One region of the Marinobacter sp. M-5 genome, then DNA from elsewhere that is predicted to be linked to it. Evidence: riboswitches for the same ligand, from Rfam matches in the RefSeq annotation. Region 1 holds a riboswitch; the other holds the start of a gene.
What was found. Region 1 has a riboswitch for cobalamin ahead of R0125_RS11130 (TonB-dependent receptor domain-containing protein). Riboswitches for the same ligand answer to the same signal wherever they lie in the genome.
Positions count from the first base shown of each region.

Region 2: linked by a shared signal. The riboswitch ahead of R0125_RS12340 (ribonucleoside-diphosphate reductase subunit alpha) and the one ahead of R0125_RS11130 (TonB-dependent receptor domain-containing protein) in region 1 are both predicted to bind cobalamin.

Region 1 covers NZ_JAWJEK010000002.1:382,860-390,161, forward strand. The annotation lists gene R0125_RS11105 (cobyric acid synthase) at 1-83, opposite strand, end outside; gene cobO (cob(I)yrinic acid a,c-diamide adenosyltransferase) at 98-709, opposite strand; gene R0125_RS11115 (ABC transporter ATP-binding protein) at 758-1,528, opposite strand; gene R0125_RS11120 (iron ABC transporter permease) at 1,528-2,499, opposite strand; gene R0125_RS11125 (cobalamin-binding protein) at 2,515-3,411, opposite strand; gene R0125_RS11130 (TonB-dependent receptor domain-containing protein) at 3,445-5,286, opposite strand; cobalamin riboswitch at 5,439-5,648, opposite strand; gene cobD (threonine-phosphate decarboxylase CobD) at 5,664-6,707, opposite strand; gene cbiB (adenosylcobinamide-phosphate synthase CbiB) at 6,710-7,302, opposite strand, start outside.
Region 2 covers NZ_JAWJEK010000002.1:668,001-675,302, forward strand. The annotation lists gene R0125_RS12320 (SulP family inorganic anion transporter) at 18-1,505, shown strand; gene R0125_RS12325 (universal stress protein) at 1,546-2,397, shown strand; gene R0125_RS12330 (substrate-binding periplasmic protein) at 2,433-3,248, shown strand; gene R0125_RS12335 (DUF3047 domain-containing protein) at 3,250-3,969, opposite strand; cobalamin riboswitch at 4,073-4,277, shown strand; gene R0125_RS12340 (ribonucleoside-diphosphate reductase subunit alpha) at 4,401-7,199, shown strand; gene R0125_RS12345 (ribonucleotide-diphosphate reductase subunit beta) at 7,229-7,302, shown strand, end outside.

The sequences.
Region 1 (7,302 bases):
CGCGCCAGCCAGCGGCACAAGGCGGCCACCACCGTGGTCTTGCCGGCGTCGGAGGTGGTGCCCTGTATCATCAGTGTGGTCATGGGGTTCCGGCCTGTTACAGCTCTACGCCTTTCTGGGCTTTCACGCCCTGATCCTTGAAGGCGTGCTTGACCACACCCATCTCGGTCACCGTGTCCGCCAGATCCACCAATTCCTGGGGTGCGGACCGGCCGGTGACCACCACGTGCTGCATCTCCGGCCGCGCCTGCAGATCATCCAGCACCCGGTCCAGGTCGATGTAGTCGTACTTCAGGGCGATGTTGAGTTCGTCCAGCAGGATCAGGTCGTAGCGGTCATCCTTCAGCATGGCGGCAGCCACTTCCCAGGCAGCGCCGGCAGCTTCCACATCCTGCTCCCGGTTCTTGGTGTCCCAGGTGTAGCCCTGGCCCATCACGTGGTAGTCCACGTTGGGCAGATCCCGGAAGAACGCGTGTTCGCCGGTACTGAAGGCACCTTTGATGAACTGCACGATGCCGACTTTCATGCCGTGCCCCAGGGCCCGCGCCACCATACCGAAACCGGAGCTGCTCTTGCCCTTGCCGGGGCCGGTCAGCACCAGCAGCACGCCCTGCTCTTTCTGGGCGCGGGCGATGCGCTCCTGCATGATTCTCTGCTTGGCTTCCATGCGGCGGGCATGGCGTTCGGAGTCTTTGGCACGTTCACGCATGGTGTGTCTCCTCAGGGTTCAGCGATGAAGGGTCAGGCCTTCCGGGGTTCACGATCTGACCGGCACAAACACCGGTGCGCCATCGGCTTCCACGGTGATCAGTTTCTGGCCATACAGCCGTTCCAGCGCCGTGGGCACCAGCATCCGCTCCGCCGGCCCCCAGCACACGTCGCCATTGGGGTAGAGCAGCAACAGATGATCACACCAGCGGGCCGCCAGATTCAGGTCATGCAGGCACATGAACACCGATCGCCCGCCACGGGCCTGATCGGTGAGCAACTCCAGCACCGAAACCTGATGGTGCAGGTCCAGGTGATTGCTGGGTTCATCCAGCAACCAGATATCCGGCGCCTGGGTCAGCACGGTGGCGATGGCCACGCGCTGGCGTTCGCCACCGGAGAGTGTGTTCACCAGGCGGTCGCTCAAATGGCCCACATCCAGTTGCTCCAGGGCCTGCCGCGCGAGGCGCTCATCATCCCCGGATTCCATCTGCCAGGGCGACAGCCAGGGGTGGCGACCAATCAGCGCGGTTTCCAGCACCGTGGCCGGAAAGCCGTCCTGCCGCTCCTGAAACACCAGCCCCAGGTGCCGGGAAATCCGCCGGCGCCGGAGTTCGGTCAGTGACTGTTCACCCAGATGAACGGCCCCATGCCGCGGCGCGCGCAGACCGGCCAGAGTATGCAGCAGAGTGGTCTTGCCGGCACCGTTCGGGCCCAGCACGCCCCACATCTGCCCCGGCTCCACCGAAAAGTTCAGAGGCTGGCCGTCGCCGCGGCCGGGGATGTCGATCACCAGTTCTTTTGCCCGTAACGGATTCATCAGCGGCTCCGGTACAGCAGGTAAAGGAATGTCGGCACCCCCAGCAGGGCGGTAATGACCCCCACCGGCAACTGCTCCGGCGCAATCACTATCCGTGCCAGGGTGTCCGCCAGCACCAGCAGGGTGCCGCCGGCCAGGGCACAGGCCGGCAGAATCAGGCGCTGGTCATTGCCCAGCACCAGCCGCAGCATATGGGGCACCACCAGCCCGACAAAGCCGATGCTGCCGGCCATGGTGACGGCGGTCGCGGTCAGCAGGCTGGCAAGGATGTAGATCGTCCACTCCAGCGGGCGCACTGCCACGCCGAGGGCCGCCGCCTGCATAGGGCCGCGGGCCAGCACGTTCAGGCTGCGGCCCAGTGGCAGCACCAGCAGACACACCAGAAACAGCAAACCCAGCGCCGGCCACGGCGAGCGGGCGTAGGACACATCCCCCATCAGCCAGTACAACATGCCCGGCAGACGCTGGGCCGGGCTGATGGCCAGCATCAGGGTGATCACCGCGCCCCAACCGGCGGCCACCACCACACCGGTAAGCAGTAACCGCGACGGGGTCCAGCTGCCGGTACCGTGGGCCAGGCCGAACACCATCAGGGTCGCCAGCAGGGCGCCGGCAAACGCCGAACCGGACACGATCAAACCGCCCAGCCCCGCCAGCATCGCCAACAGCGCGCCCACAGCAGCGCCGCCGGACAGACCGAGCACGTAGGGGTCGGCCAGCGGGTTGCGCAGCAGCACCTGCATCAATGCCCCGGCCACGGCGAGCAGTCCGCCGGTGGCAAATGCCGACAGGGTGCGGGGCAGGCGCAGTTCCAGCACCAGGGTCTGCTCGAGGTTACTGCCCTCCCCCAGTAGCACCGCCAGCACCTGTCCCGGCGCCACGCTGACGCTGCCGGTACCCACCGACAGCACCATGGCCGCCAGGCTCGCCAGCGCCAGAATCAGCAGCGGCTTGAGCAACGGCCGGCTCATGACGATGGCCTCCGCTCAGCGCTTGCCACGGGCTTCGTCCAGTTTTTGGCAGAACAGTCGGGAGCCTTCCAGCAGGCGCGGCGTCGGGCGCTGCACCAGGGAGGGCGGAATGAAATAAAGGTTATCTCGAGTGGTGGCCTCGATACCGGGAAACGCCTCCCAGCGGGTCAGCCAGTGCCGGTTCTCTTCCCCCATGCCGCCAGCGAGGATAGCTTCCGGGTTGGCACCGATCACCGCCTCCGGGCTGATCCGTGGCACCAGGCGATCCAGATCGCCAAACACATTGACGCCACCACACAGGGTGATCACCTTGCCGATCAGATGCTCGTTGTTCACCGTCATCAGGGGTTCGTCCCAGACCTGATAGAACACGGGCACCGGCTCCGCATCACGGTATTCGCGTTCCAGCCCGGCGATGCCCTGGCGGAAGCGCCCGGCTTCCGCGAACCCGTCCGCTTCGGTGCCGGCCAAGGTGGCCAGCCGCTCGATGGTGTGGGATACCGCCTCAAAGGTGCGGGGTTCAATGGAGAATACCGGCAACCCCAGTTCCGCCAGGGCTTCGAGCTGTTCCGGCGGGTTACCGGTTACCCAGCCGATCACCAGATCCGGCTGCAGTTGCATCAGCCGCTCCAGATCCATGCGGGTGTGGCTGCCCACGGAAGTGACCTCTTTGGCGGCGTCCGGGTAATCACTGAAGGACACCACCGCGACCACCTTGTCGCCGGCACCGGCGGCCCAGACCAGTTCGGTGGCGCCGGGAGACAACGCCGCGATGCGACTCGCCGGCTGCGCCAGGCAGACTTCGGTGCCGGTATCATCCGTGGCACACACCGGGCCGGCAAGCACCGGTGCCGGCCACAGGGTCAGCGCGCCGGTCACGGTAAAGGTCAGTGTTCTGAGGGCATTGGGCATGGCGCGGTCCGGTCGGAATCCTTCTTGTGAAGGTTATCGGAAGTCGTAACGAACCGACAGGAAACCGGCCCGGCCGGCGGCCAGGTAGTCAGCGCCGTCAAAACGCAACGCCGTGGCGTATTCCTTGTCGGTGACATTCTGCAGCGTCAGGCGGGCATGCCAGTCACGGGCAAACTCCCAGCCGGCCCGCAGATCGAGTGTGGCATAGCCCGGCAAACGGTCCTCGTTGGCGGCATCGTCGTAGCGATAGCCGCTGGCCTGCACGGTGCCACCCAGGGTCCAGGCACCCAGTGCCCGGTCCAGATCCACTCGCAGGGACTGGTGGCTGCGTCGGCGCAGACGGTTGTCGGTGTCACGATCACGGGGATCGAGCAGGGTGAGACTCACCGCCAGGTCCCAGTCGTTGGCGCGGAAACCGGAACCCAGTTCGATGCCGCGAATCCGCGCCTCATTGACGTTCACCGGGCGCAGGTCGCCGCCGTCAGACTGCAGATCGATCAGGTCATCCACATCCAGCTGATACACGGCCACATCCCAATACCAGCGCTCGTACCGACCGCTGATGCCGATCTCACCGCTGCGGCCTTCCTCGGGCTTGAGGTCCGGGTTACCGGCGTAGGTTCCGCCGAAACTGAAGACCTCCAGCGGGTAATAGAGGTCGTTGAAGGTCGGTGCCCGGAACGAGGTACCGTAGCTCACGCGCACCCGATGCGAGCGGTCAAAGGAATGGCCGAGCGCAATGCCACCGGTTTCCTGACGGCCATAGGCTTCGTTGTCATCGCCGCGCAGAGACAGCTGCACATCCGTTGGCCCGAAGTTGAGGCGTAACTGGCCGAACAGGGCCGCGTTGGAACGGCTGTCTTCATCGAACTCGATGGAGCTGTCCACTTCATCGGATTGCAGCTCACCCCCGACCGCAAATTCGTGAACTCCGGCAGTGAAAGTATTTTCCCAGCGGGCGGTGCGGGTTTTGGTGTTGAAGAAGGTGTCACCAAAGTCAAAGAAGTTATCCTGCTCATCGGTCGATTCCGACAGCTGAATGGAACTGTTCCAGTAGTCACTGATCGGAGTGTCCAGCCGCAACCCGACCGTGCGGATCAGGAAGTCGGAGTCACCCCCGTCAAACGCGGTGCTGCCTTCGGATTGCACCATCACCGCACTGGCTTCGCCGCCATTGGGCAACTCGTGCACGATACGGCCAACGCCTGCGCTGTTGCGAAAGCCTTTGTCTTCGCCACCTTCCACAACGGCGGTGCCGTCGGTTTCCTGATGCAGGCCACTGAGGCTGAAGCGGGTGGATCCGACACTGGCGGACGCGCCGGCACTGGTTTTCTGGGTATTAAAGTTACCGGCGCCGGTTTCGACCCAGCCTTTGCGGCCATAGTCGGGATCCAGCGTAAAAGCCTGGATGACGCCGCCGACCGCGTCTGCGCCGTAGAGCGCACTGCGGGGGCCACGCACGATTTCCACCCGCTCAACCAGATCGGTGGGGAAGTACTGCCAGGGGGCACCACCGCTGGTAGCGGACCTGAGGCGCACGCCATCGATCAAAAACACGGTGGAATCGGTGGTGGTGCCCCGGGTGTAAACGCTGGTGTTCTTGCCATAAGAACCGTTGGTGACCACATCAACACCGGGCTGGCCGCGCAGCAGATCCTTGAATTCAACCGGGGCCTGGCGGCGAATGGCGTCTTCCTCTACCACCGTCACCGACGACAGACTCTCGCCGATGGTTCGGGGGCCAAGCGTGGCAGTCACCACAATAGGATCCAGTTCGGAGGTGGCGGTATCATCAGCAGACACCGGGGACATGGGCAAAAACGCCAGAGGAACGCCGGACACCAACAGCACCGGCATGGCCTTGGAAAAACGCATATTGAGAACTCGCTAGCACACCATACGCACCCGTATGGTTTGTTTTTATGGTGCTGCGAAGCACAGACAGGGTCTGTTCAGAACGGAGGTGGGCAGAGACGGCCCGCGAATGGAACACAGGCTGGGTTCACCCACCGCCGCTGCCCTCCGCAGCGTCTGGTGTGTTAACAGGCCGGTCTCCGGGCTTATGAGCGGTTCACCTGAATGAACCGGAGCGATCACCTTCCCATGCACAAGGCACAGTGGCGCGTTCGATCGCTTGTAACTCATTTACCGTTGCGGGGGCAGCGCCGGACTTTAACCGGCTTCCCGTTTCACTCCGTGCAGCGTTACACGGCAGCACCTGAAAACGAGCGGCAAGGCTAGCAACTGCTCACTCACTGGTCAATCACATTTGCCAGAGCCGCCAGCCCCCGCGCCAGCGTTTGCCACTCATCCTCGTGACCGGGCAGCCCCAGCCGAAGCGCCGGCAGCGAATCCGGGGCATGGAGAGCATCGAAGGAACGCACCAGAATGCCCCGGCTGGCCAGTGACTCGGTGATCGCCAATGCGCGGGGATGCGCAAGGTAGCGGAACAGCAGCGTACCCTGGCTGCCGGGCAAGCCGTGTCCGGCCAGAAGCTCATGCAGACGGCGGCTGTCTCGCTGCAGCCGCTGTGTGGTTGCCGCTTGCCATGGGACGTCCGCCAGCGCCGCTGCCATCACGTAGCGGGCAGGGCCGCTCAGCGGCCAGGGACCAAGGGCATCCTCCAGCGCTGCGGCAACAGGCACCTCCGTCAACACTGCGCCGGCCCGCACCCCAGCAAGACCGAAGAACTTGCCCAGCGACCGCATCACCACCAGCCCCGGCATGCCGGTATACGGCGCCAGGCTGATGTTGTCGTATCCGTCGGCAAAGGCCTCATCCACCACCAGCCAGCCGCCGCGCTGCTGCAACCGCTGACACCAGCGGGCAAGTCGGTCCGCAGGAATCACCCGACCGTCGGGATTGTTGGGGTTGATCCAGACCACAACATCCAGCTCATCCAGCCAGCGTTCGTCGTCACCGGCCATGTGCTGCGGGTTGAGAGGAACCACCTGATGGCCGGCGCGGGCCCACCAGTAACCGTGTTCGCGGTACCCGGGCTGCGGAACCCCCACGCGGCAGACCGAACGCAGGCCAGGCAGCGCCATGATAGCCGCCTGGCTCCCGGGTACCGCCACGCAACGGGCGCTTTCCCCTGCACCGGCCCAGTGACATACAGCCTGTTCCAGGCCGTCGTCGCTTTCCGGCAGCCGTTGCCAGATGTCTGCGGGCAGGTCGGGCACCGGCCAGCCTTGCGGATTGATGCCGGTGGACAGATCCAGCCAGTCACTGCGGGGAATGCCCCAGCGCCGCGCGGCCTCATTTAACCGGCCACCGTGATGGGGCTTGTCCGGCATACTCACAGCGCGCCCCCCGAAACCAGATTAAACAGTATGGCCACCGTGCCCAGCACAGCAAGCCAGAGCCACACGCCCCGGCGCACCAGACCGATGGCGTCATCGATGGTCGCCGCCGTGGCCGCCGGGCCACGGCCCAGGGCCGGCCGCGGCCTGACACCGGAGGCATAGGGTGCCGGGCCACCCAGCGAAACCCCCAGCGCACCAGCACCCGCCGCCATCACCGGGCCGGCGTTGGGGCTGTCCCAGACCGCCGCCTGCGTGCGCCAGCACTGCCACCCTGCGCAGGTGTTGCCCAGCAGGATGAAGGTCAGCGCGGTGAGCCGGGCCGGTATCCAGTTCAGCACGTCATCCAGCCGCGCCGCCGCCCGCCCGAAATACAGAAACCGTGGGTTGCGATACCCCCACATGGCATCCAGGGTGTTGACCATCCGGTGCAGCAATACCCCGGGGACACCCGCCACCAGAAACCAGAACAGGCTGGCAAACACCGCATCTGCCCCGTTCTCCAGCATGGATTCACTGGCCGCGGTCGCGACGCCGTGCTCATCCAGCTCACTGGCCTTGCGGCTGACAATCCGGCCCACCTGGTCCC
Region 2 (7,302 bases), 290 kb from region 1:
AATAAGCGGAACTGTTTATGATCAAATCGATTCAAGACAACTGGCTCACCAACATACGCGGTGACCTGCTGGCCGGCATCGTAGTCGCGCTGGCGCTGATTCCCGAAGCCATCGCCTTTTCCATCATTGCCGGCGTCGACCCCAAGGTGGGCCTGTACGCGTCATTCTGTATTGCCGTCATCATCGCATTTGTCGGCGGTCGCCCGGGCATGATCTCGGCCGCCACCGGTGCCATGGCGCTGCTGATGGTCACCCTGGTGAAAGAGCACGGCCTGGAATACCTGCTGGCAGCCACTCTGCTGACCGGTGTGTTGCAGATTGGTGCCGGCTACCTGAAGCTGGGCGGGCTGATGCGCTTTGTGTCCCGCTCGGTAGTCACCGGCTTCGTCAACGCCCTGGCGATTCTGATCTTCATGGCCCAGTTGCCGGAGCTGACCAACGTTACCTGGCACGTTTACGCCATGACCGCCGCCGGCCTGGGTATCATTTACCTGTTCCCACTGCTCCCGGTCGTGGGCAAAATCCTGCCCTCACCGCTGATCTGTATCGTTTCGCTGACCGCCGTGGCCATGTTCCTCAATCTGGATATCCGCACCGTGGGTGACATGGGTGAGCTTCCGGATACCCTGCCGATCTTCTTATGGCCGGATGTTCCGCTGAACCTCGAGACGCTGATGATCATCCTGCCGTATTCCGTGGCACTGGCGGTGGTGGGCCTGCTGGAATCGATGATGACCGCCACCATTGTGGACGACCTCACCGACACCACCAGTGATCGTAACCGTGAGTGCAAGGGCCAGGGCATCGCCAACATCGGCTCCGGCCTGCTCGGTGGCATGGCCGGCTGCGCGATGATTGGTCAGTCCATCATCAACATCAAGTCCGGTGGCCGCACCCGCCTGTCGACACTGACCGCCGGTGTGTTCCTGCTTGTGATGGTGCTGGTGCTCGATGCCTGGCTGGTGAAGATTCCCATGGCCGCACTGGTGGCGGTAATGATCATGGTGTCCATCGGTACCTTCTCCTGGGACTCCGTGCTCAACCTGAAAAAGCACCCGCTCTCCACCAACATCGTGATGGTGGTTACCGTGATTGTGGTGGTGGCCACCCACAACCTGGCGTTCGGCGTGCTGGCCGGGGTGCTGCTGGCGGCACTGTTCTTTGCCAACAAGATCGGTCACTTCATGATCGTCAGTTCCGACCTGGATGACGCCAGCGGAACCCGCACCTACCGGGTGGTGGGCCAGGTGTTCTTCAGCTCCTCCGAGAAATTCACCGCGTCGTTCGATTTCAAGGAAGCGTTGGACAAAGTGGTGATCGACCTCAGCCGCGCCCACTTCTGGGACATCACCGCCGTCGGTGCGCTGGACAAGGTGGTGATCAAGTTCCGGCGTGAAGGTGCTGATGTCGAGATCCTCGGCCTCAACGAAGCCAGCGCCACCATCGTTGACCGCTTCGGTGTGCACGACAAGCCGGATGCGGTTGACCAGCTGATGGGGCACTGATATGACTGTTGAATCCGTACAAGACAGCAACGAGGTAACGATGACCCGGGTCGTAGCATGCATTGATGGTTCCCGAGCGGCCCAGGCCGTGTGTGATTACACGGCCTGGGCCAGCCACCGCCTGCAGGCGCCGGTGACGCTGTTTCATGTGCTGGATCAGGAGCGCTATCCGGCGGAAACCGATCTGGCCGGTACCATCGGCCTGGGCAGCCGCGAACACCTGATGGAAGAGCTGGCGGAACTGGACCAGAAGCGCAGCAAGCTGGCGCTGGAGCAGGGCCATCACATGCTGAATGCCGCCGAGGAGCGGGTAACCTCCCACGGCGTTGCAGACGTGATCAAGCGCCAGCGCCACGGTGACCTGACCGATTCTCTGCTGGCCATCGAGCACGAAACCCGCCTGCTGGTGATGGGGCTGCACGGCGAAACCAGTACCGAGCGCGATATTCACATCGGCAGCCAGCTGGAAACCGTGATCCGCAGCGTACACCGGCCGATCATGCTGGTTCCGGACGACTACGCCGAGCCCCGCAGCGCGATGCTGGCGTTCGATGGTTCCGCCACCGCGTTCAAGGGGGTGGAACTGCTGGCCAGCAGCCCGGTGTTCCGGGGTTTCCCGCTGCACCTGGTGATGATCGGACCGGACACCAACGATCGCTGGGAGCAACTGAAGGAGGCCGAGCGCCTGCTGGCGGCGCAGGGCTGCGAAGTGCACCTGGCGATTCGTGCCGGCGATGTGGAAAAAACCCTGCACGCCTATCAGGAAGAGCACGGCATCGACCTGCTGGTGATGGGCGCCTATGGCCATTCCCGCATTCGTCAGTTTCTGGTCGGCAGCACCACCACCAATATGCTCAAGACCGCGGAAAAACCTCTGGTGATTCTGCGCTAGACTAAGGTGATACCCACAACAAAAAGACGATGGTTATGGGCCGACGGTGGCACCGGTTCTGTGTTGGCGTGATCCTGCTGATGGCATGGTTAAGCGGGGCCCTGCTGCTGTCGGGCACGGCCCACGCCGCCGCCGACACCCGGCCAGTGCTGAAAGTGGCCTACGCCGAATTCCCACCGATTGAATACCGCAATGACAAGGGCGAAGCCGCCGGCCTGTTCATCGATCTGACCCGTAAAGTGGCCGCTGAGGCCGGCTTTACCCTGGAGTTCGTTTACCTGCCGGTTGGCCGGATCTACCTGTACCTGCAGAACGGCACTGTCGATCTCTGGCCCGGGTTAACCGGCATTCCCAGCCTGCGTGATGACGTACTGGAGAGCTGGGCCAGCCCGTTACCGGTGCAGCTCAGCGCCTGGTATGTGGAGGGCACGCCGCCGCTGGCTCAGTTCAAGGATCTGGAGGGGCGCCGGCTGATCGTGATCGGTGGCTACACCTACGGCGGCCTGCTGAACAAGCTACAGGCAGCAAAAAACGTCGAGATTACCGAAGCCCCCAACCACCGCGCCGGCATCGACATGCTGAAGCGCAACCGTGGCGATTACCTGCTGGACTACCGGCAGCCGGTGATGGAAATACTGCGGCAGCCGTCCGATCGAATGCTGCGGCAGTCGGAAGTGCGAACCCGCAACACCGCGTGGCTGTTCTCACTGGTCAACCACGACGCCAGTGACCTGCGGGAGGCGTTCGACGACGCCTACCTGCGGCTGGCGGAACGGGGCGAGATTCCTCCGATCCGGAAGCTCAGCACCGGCTTTGTGTTGCCCGGTTTCCCCGAAGACCTGCCGCCGTAACTCAGCGGCCCAGTTCCAGATCACCATACCAGGCGGTGGCCGACTCCCCGGTGTTGTCCGAGTCTGACATGATGGCCACACCCCGTATGGGGGGCGGATCCTCCCCGAACGCCGCGCGGTAATCCGCTACCAGATCCCGTTTCACCGTTACCCATTCACCGGCCTGCTCGTTACCCGAGGTCACGGCGATCATCATGGTTTCCTCCGAGTACGGGTTGGCCACGGTTTCTCCCCGTGGCAGCCGGTTGGCCCAGATGTAATTGATGGCATTGCCCGGCAGCTCCTCCCCGAACACGGTGGCCACGGTTTTGCGTTTGGTGCGCTCGAACCAGCTGGCTTTCTCCGGCTCGAACTCGAACGCCACATAGATGCGGGCAGGGTAGTCGTCGCCGGATTTCTTGCGGGCATCGCCCTGGTCAAAGACATTGGACACCTTCCAGCGCCACGTCAGCATCAGCGATTCGCCGGGCTCCAGATCCAGGCGGGCAATCAGGCCGGAGGCGCTGTTGTCGGTGCTGGCTTCGATCACCTGGGTGCCGTCTTCCTCCACCAGGCGATAGTTGGTGTGGCGATCAATCTTGGGGAATTCCAGCGGTTCCCAGCCATCGTCCAGATCCGCCATGGTGGAAAAGGGCGTGATGCGGGTGTCCGCCCAGACCCCGGCGGGCAGCGCGATGAGGATCCCCAGCGCCAGGGCTGTCAGCGAAAGCGGTCGGCTCATAATGTCCCCCTGTTGGTGATGGAAGCGTTACCCACAGTGACCTGTGTGTCGCTAAAAAGTGCCTTGTTGCGTCTGATATTCATGTATATAGTGTTCTCATCCTTGGTCAAATACCAGATGTAGTGTTTGTTTTGTAAACACGCCGACGGTATCGGGAATCCGGTGAAACTCCGGAACTGACGCGCAGCGGTATTGGGGAACAAGCGTGCACTATGACACTGGCAACCGCCGGGAAGTCGCCACGCAAGGCCGAACCACACGGTTCACGCCCCTGAGTCCGAAGACCTGCCAGGGAAAACAACTGCACCTTCGCGTATAAGGTGAGCAGAATCGTAGGTCGGATTAGCGCAAGCGTAATCCGACGATGCCCTCTACCCGATTCTCTGCCTGCGCGAAGGACATGGAAACCACGCGTATTCAGGAGAACCGACATGTCCAGCTCTGCCCTGGCCGAAGCCCAGCCTGCCTCTCAACCCGAGACCACAACGCCAAACCAGACCGAAACCCTTCAGGTCATTAAACGTAACGGCACCCTGGTTGGATTCAACTCCGCCAAGATCAGTGTGGCCGTCACCAAGGCCTTCCTCGCCGTGGAGGGCGACAAGGCCGCCGGCTCCGCCCACATTCACGATGGCGTTCAGCGCGTCACCGAGCAGGTGATCCAGGCCATCAGCCGGCGCCTGAAAGCCGGCGGTAAGGTCCACATCGAAGACATCCAGGATCAGGTAGAGCTGGCGCTGATGCGGGCGGAAGAGCAGAAAGTGGCCCGCGCCTACGTGCTGTACCGGGAAGAGCATGCCCGTGAGCGCGCGCGCCAGGCGCCGATGGAAGCGCATCCGCACCTGACCGTGAAACAGGCCAACGGCGACACCGTACCGCTGGACCTGGGCCTGATGAAACTGCAGGTGGAGCAGGCCGCGGCAGGGCTGGAAGGTATCGACGGTGAAACCCTGGTGGAAGACGCGTTGCGCAATCTCTATGACGGCATCGCCGAGGAAGACGTACTGTCGGCGCTGGTGATGACCGCCCGCGGCCGCATCGAACAGGAACCGGATTACAGCGCGGTCACCGCCCGGCTGTTGCTGGAGCAACTGCGACTGGAAAATGCTACGGCGCTGGAGCTGCCCCGCAGCCTGCCGCTGGCGGAGATCTACCCCCAGGCCCTGAGCGCCTTTATCGGGGCCGGCATCCGCTACGAACTGCTGGACGACGCCATGGCGGGTTTTGATCTGGAGCGCCTGGGGGCGGCGATCAAGCCCGAGCAGGACCTGCAGTTCGGCTTCCTCGGCCTGCAGACTCTGTACGACCGCTATTTCCTGCACTGGCAGGGCGCCCGCCTGGAACTGCCCCAGGTGTTCTTCATGCGGGTGGCCATGGGCCTGGCGCTGAAAGAGGACAACCCCAACGAGCGCGCCATCGAGTTCTATAACCTGTTGTCGTCCTTCGACTACATGGCCTCCACGCCCACGCTGTTCAACAGTGGCACCCGCCATTCCCAGCTGTCGTCCTGCTACCTCACCACCGTGGGGGATGATCTGGAAGACATCTACGGCGCTATTCGCGACAACGCCATGCTGTCCAAGTGGGCCGGCGGTCTGGGCAACGACTGGACGCCGGTGCGGGCGCTGGGCGCTCACATCAAGGGCACCAATGGCAAAAGCCAGGGCGTGGTGCCGTTCCTGAAAGTGGTGAACGACACTGCCGTGGCGGTGAACCAGGGTGGCAAGCGCAAGGGCGCGGTGTGCGCCTACCTGGAAAGCTGGCACCTGGACATCGAAGAGTTCCTTGAGCTGCGCAAGAACACCGGTGACGAACGCCGCCGCACCCACGATATGAACACCGCCAACTGGGTGCCGGACCTGCTGATCGAACGCATGCGCGAAGACCGCGACTGGACCCTGTTCTCCCCGAGCGATGTGCCGGACCTGCACGACCTGGTGGGCAACGCTTTCCGCGAACGCTACGAGCAATACGAGGCGCTGGCGGCGCAGGGCAGGATCACGTTGTCCAAAAAGATCCCCGCCAAGCAGCTGTGGCGCAAGATGCTCACCGTGCTGTTCGAGACCGGCCATCCGTGGATCACGTTCAAGGACCCGTGCAACCTGCGCTCACCCCAGCAGCACAAGGGGGTGGTGCACAGCTCCAACCTCTGTACCGAGATCACCCTCAACACCAGCGCCGATGAAATCGCCGTGTGCAACCTGGGCTCGGTGAACCTGGCCGCCCATATCCACGATGGCGAACTGGACGTGCAGCGTTTGGAACGCACCGTGACCACCGCCGTGCGCATGCTCGATAATGTCATCGACATCAACTACTACGCGGTGCCCCAGGCCCGCAACTCCAACCTCAAGCACCGCCCGGTGGGCCTCGGCCTGATGGGCTTTCAGGATGCGCTCTACCAGCTGGGCCTGCCCTACACCAGCGCGGAGGCGGTGGAGTTTGCCGATGCCGCCATGGAGCAGCTCAGCTATTTCGCCCTGCGCGCCTCCGCCACGCTGGCCGGTGAACGCGGCGCCTATGAAAGCTACGAAGGCTCCCTGTGGCAACAGGGCATTCTGCCCATTGATTCCATCAACCTGCTGAAGGACGCCCGCCGCGACGGCGACCTGGTGGTGAACACCACCGCCCGCCTGGACTGGACCCCGGTGCGGGAGCTGATCGCCCGCAACGGCATGCGCAACAGCAACGTGATGGCCATTGCGCCCACGGCGACCATTTCCAACATCGTCGGCGTATCCCAGTCCATCGAGCCGGCATACCAGAACCTGTTCGTGAAATCGAACCTGTCCGGCGAGTTCACCGTGGTGAACCCCTCGCTGGTGCGTGACCTCAAGGCCGAAGGCCTGTGGGACAACGTCATGGTCAACGACCTCAAGTACTTTGACGGCAGCGTGCAGCAGATCGACCGCATTCCCAACGAACTCAAAGCCCGCTACGCCACCGCGTTCGAGATCGACGCCCGCTGGCTGGTGGAAGCCGCCGCCCGGCGGCAGAAATGGCTGGACCAGGCCCAGAGCCTGAACCTGTACATGGCCGAACCCAGCGGTAAAAAGCTGGACGCGCTGTACCAACTGGCCTGGGAACGGGGCCTGAAAACCACCTATTACCTGCGCTCCCTGGGCGCCACCGGCGCCGAGAAATCCGCCCCGGTCGCCGCGTCGCTGTCCATGGCACCCCAGCCGCAGGTGTGCAGCATCGACGAACCCGACTGCGAAGCCTGTCAGTAACCACTTACTTTTCTTTGGGAGGCATAACCATGCTGGACTGGGACGACGAACCAAACACCCAAACCAGACCGGCCGCCACAAGCGGCCCGGCCCCCGTCAACGT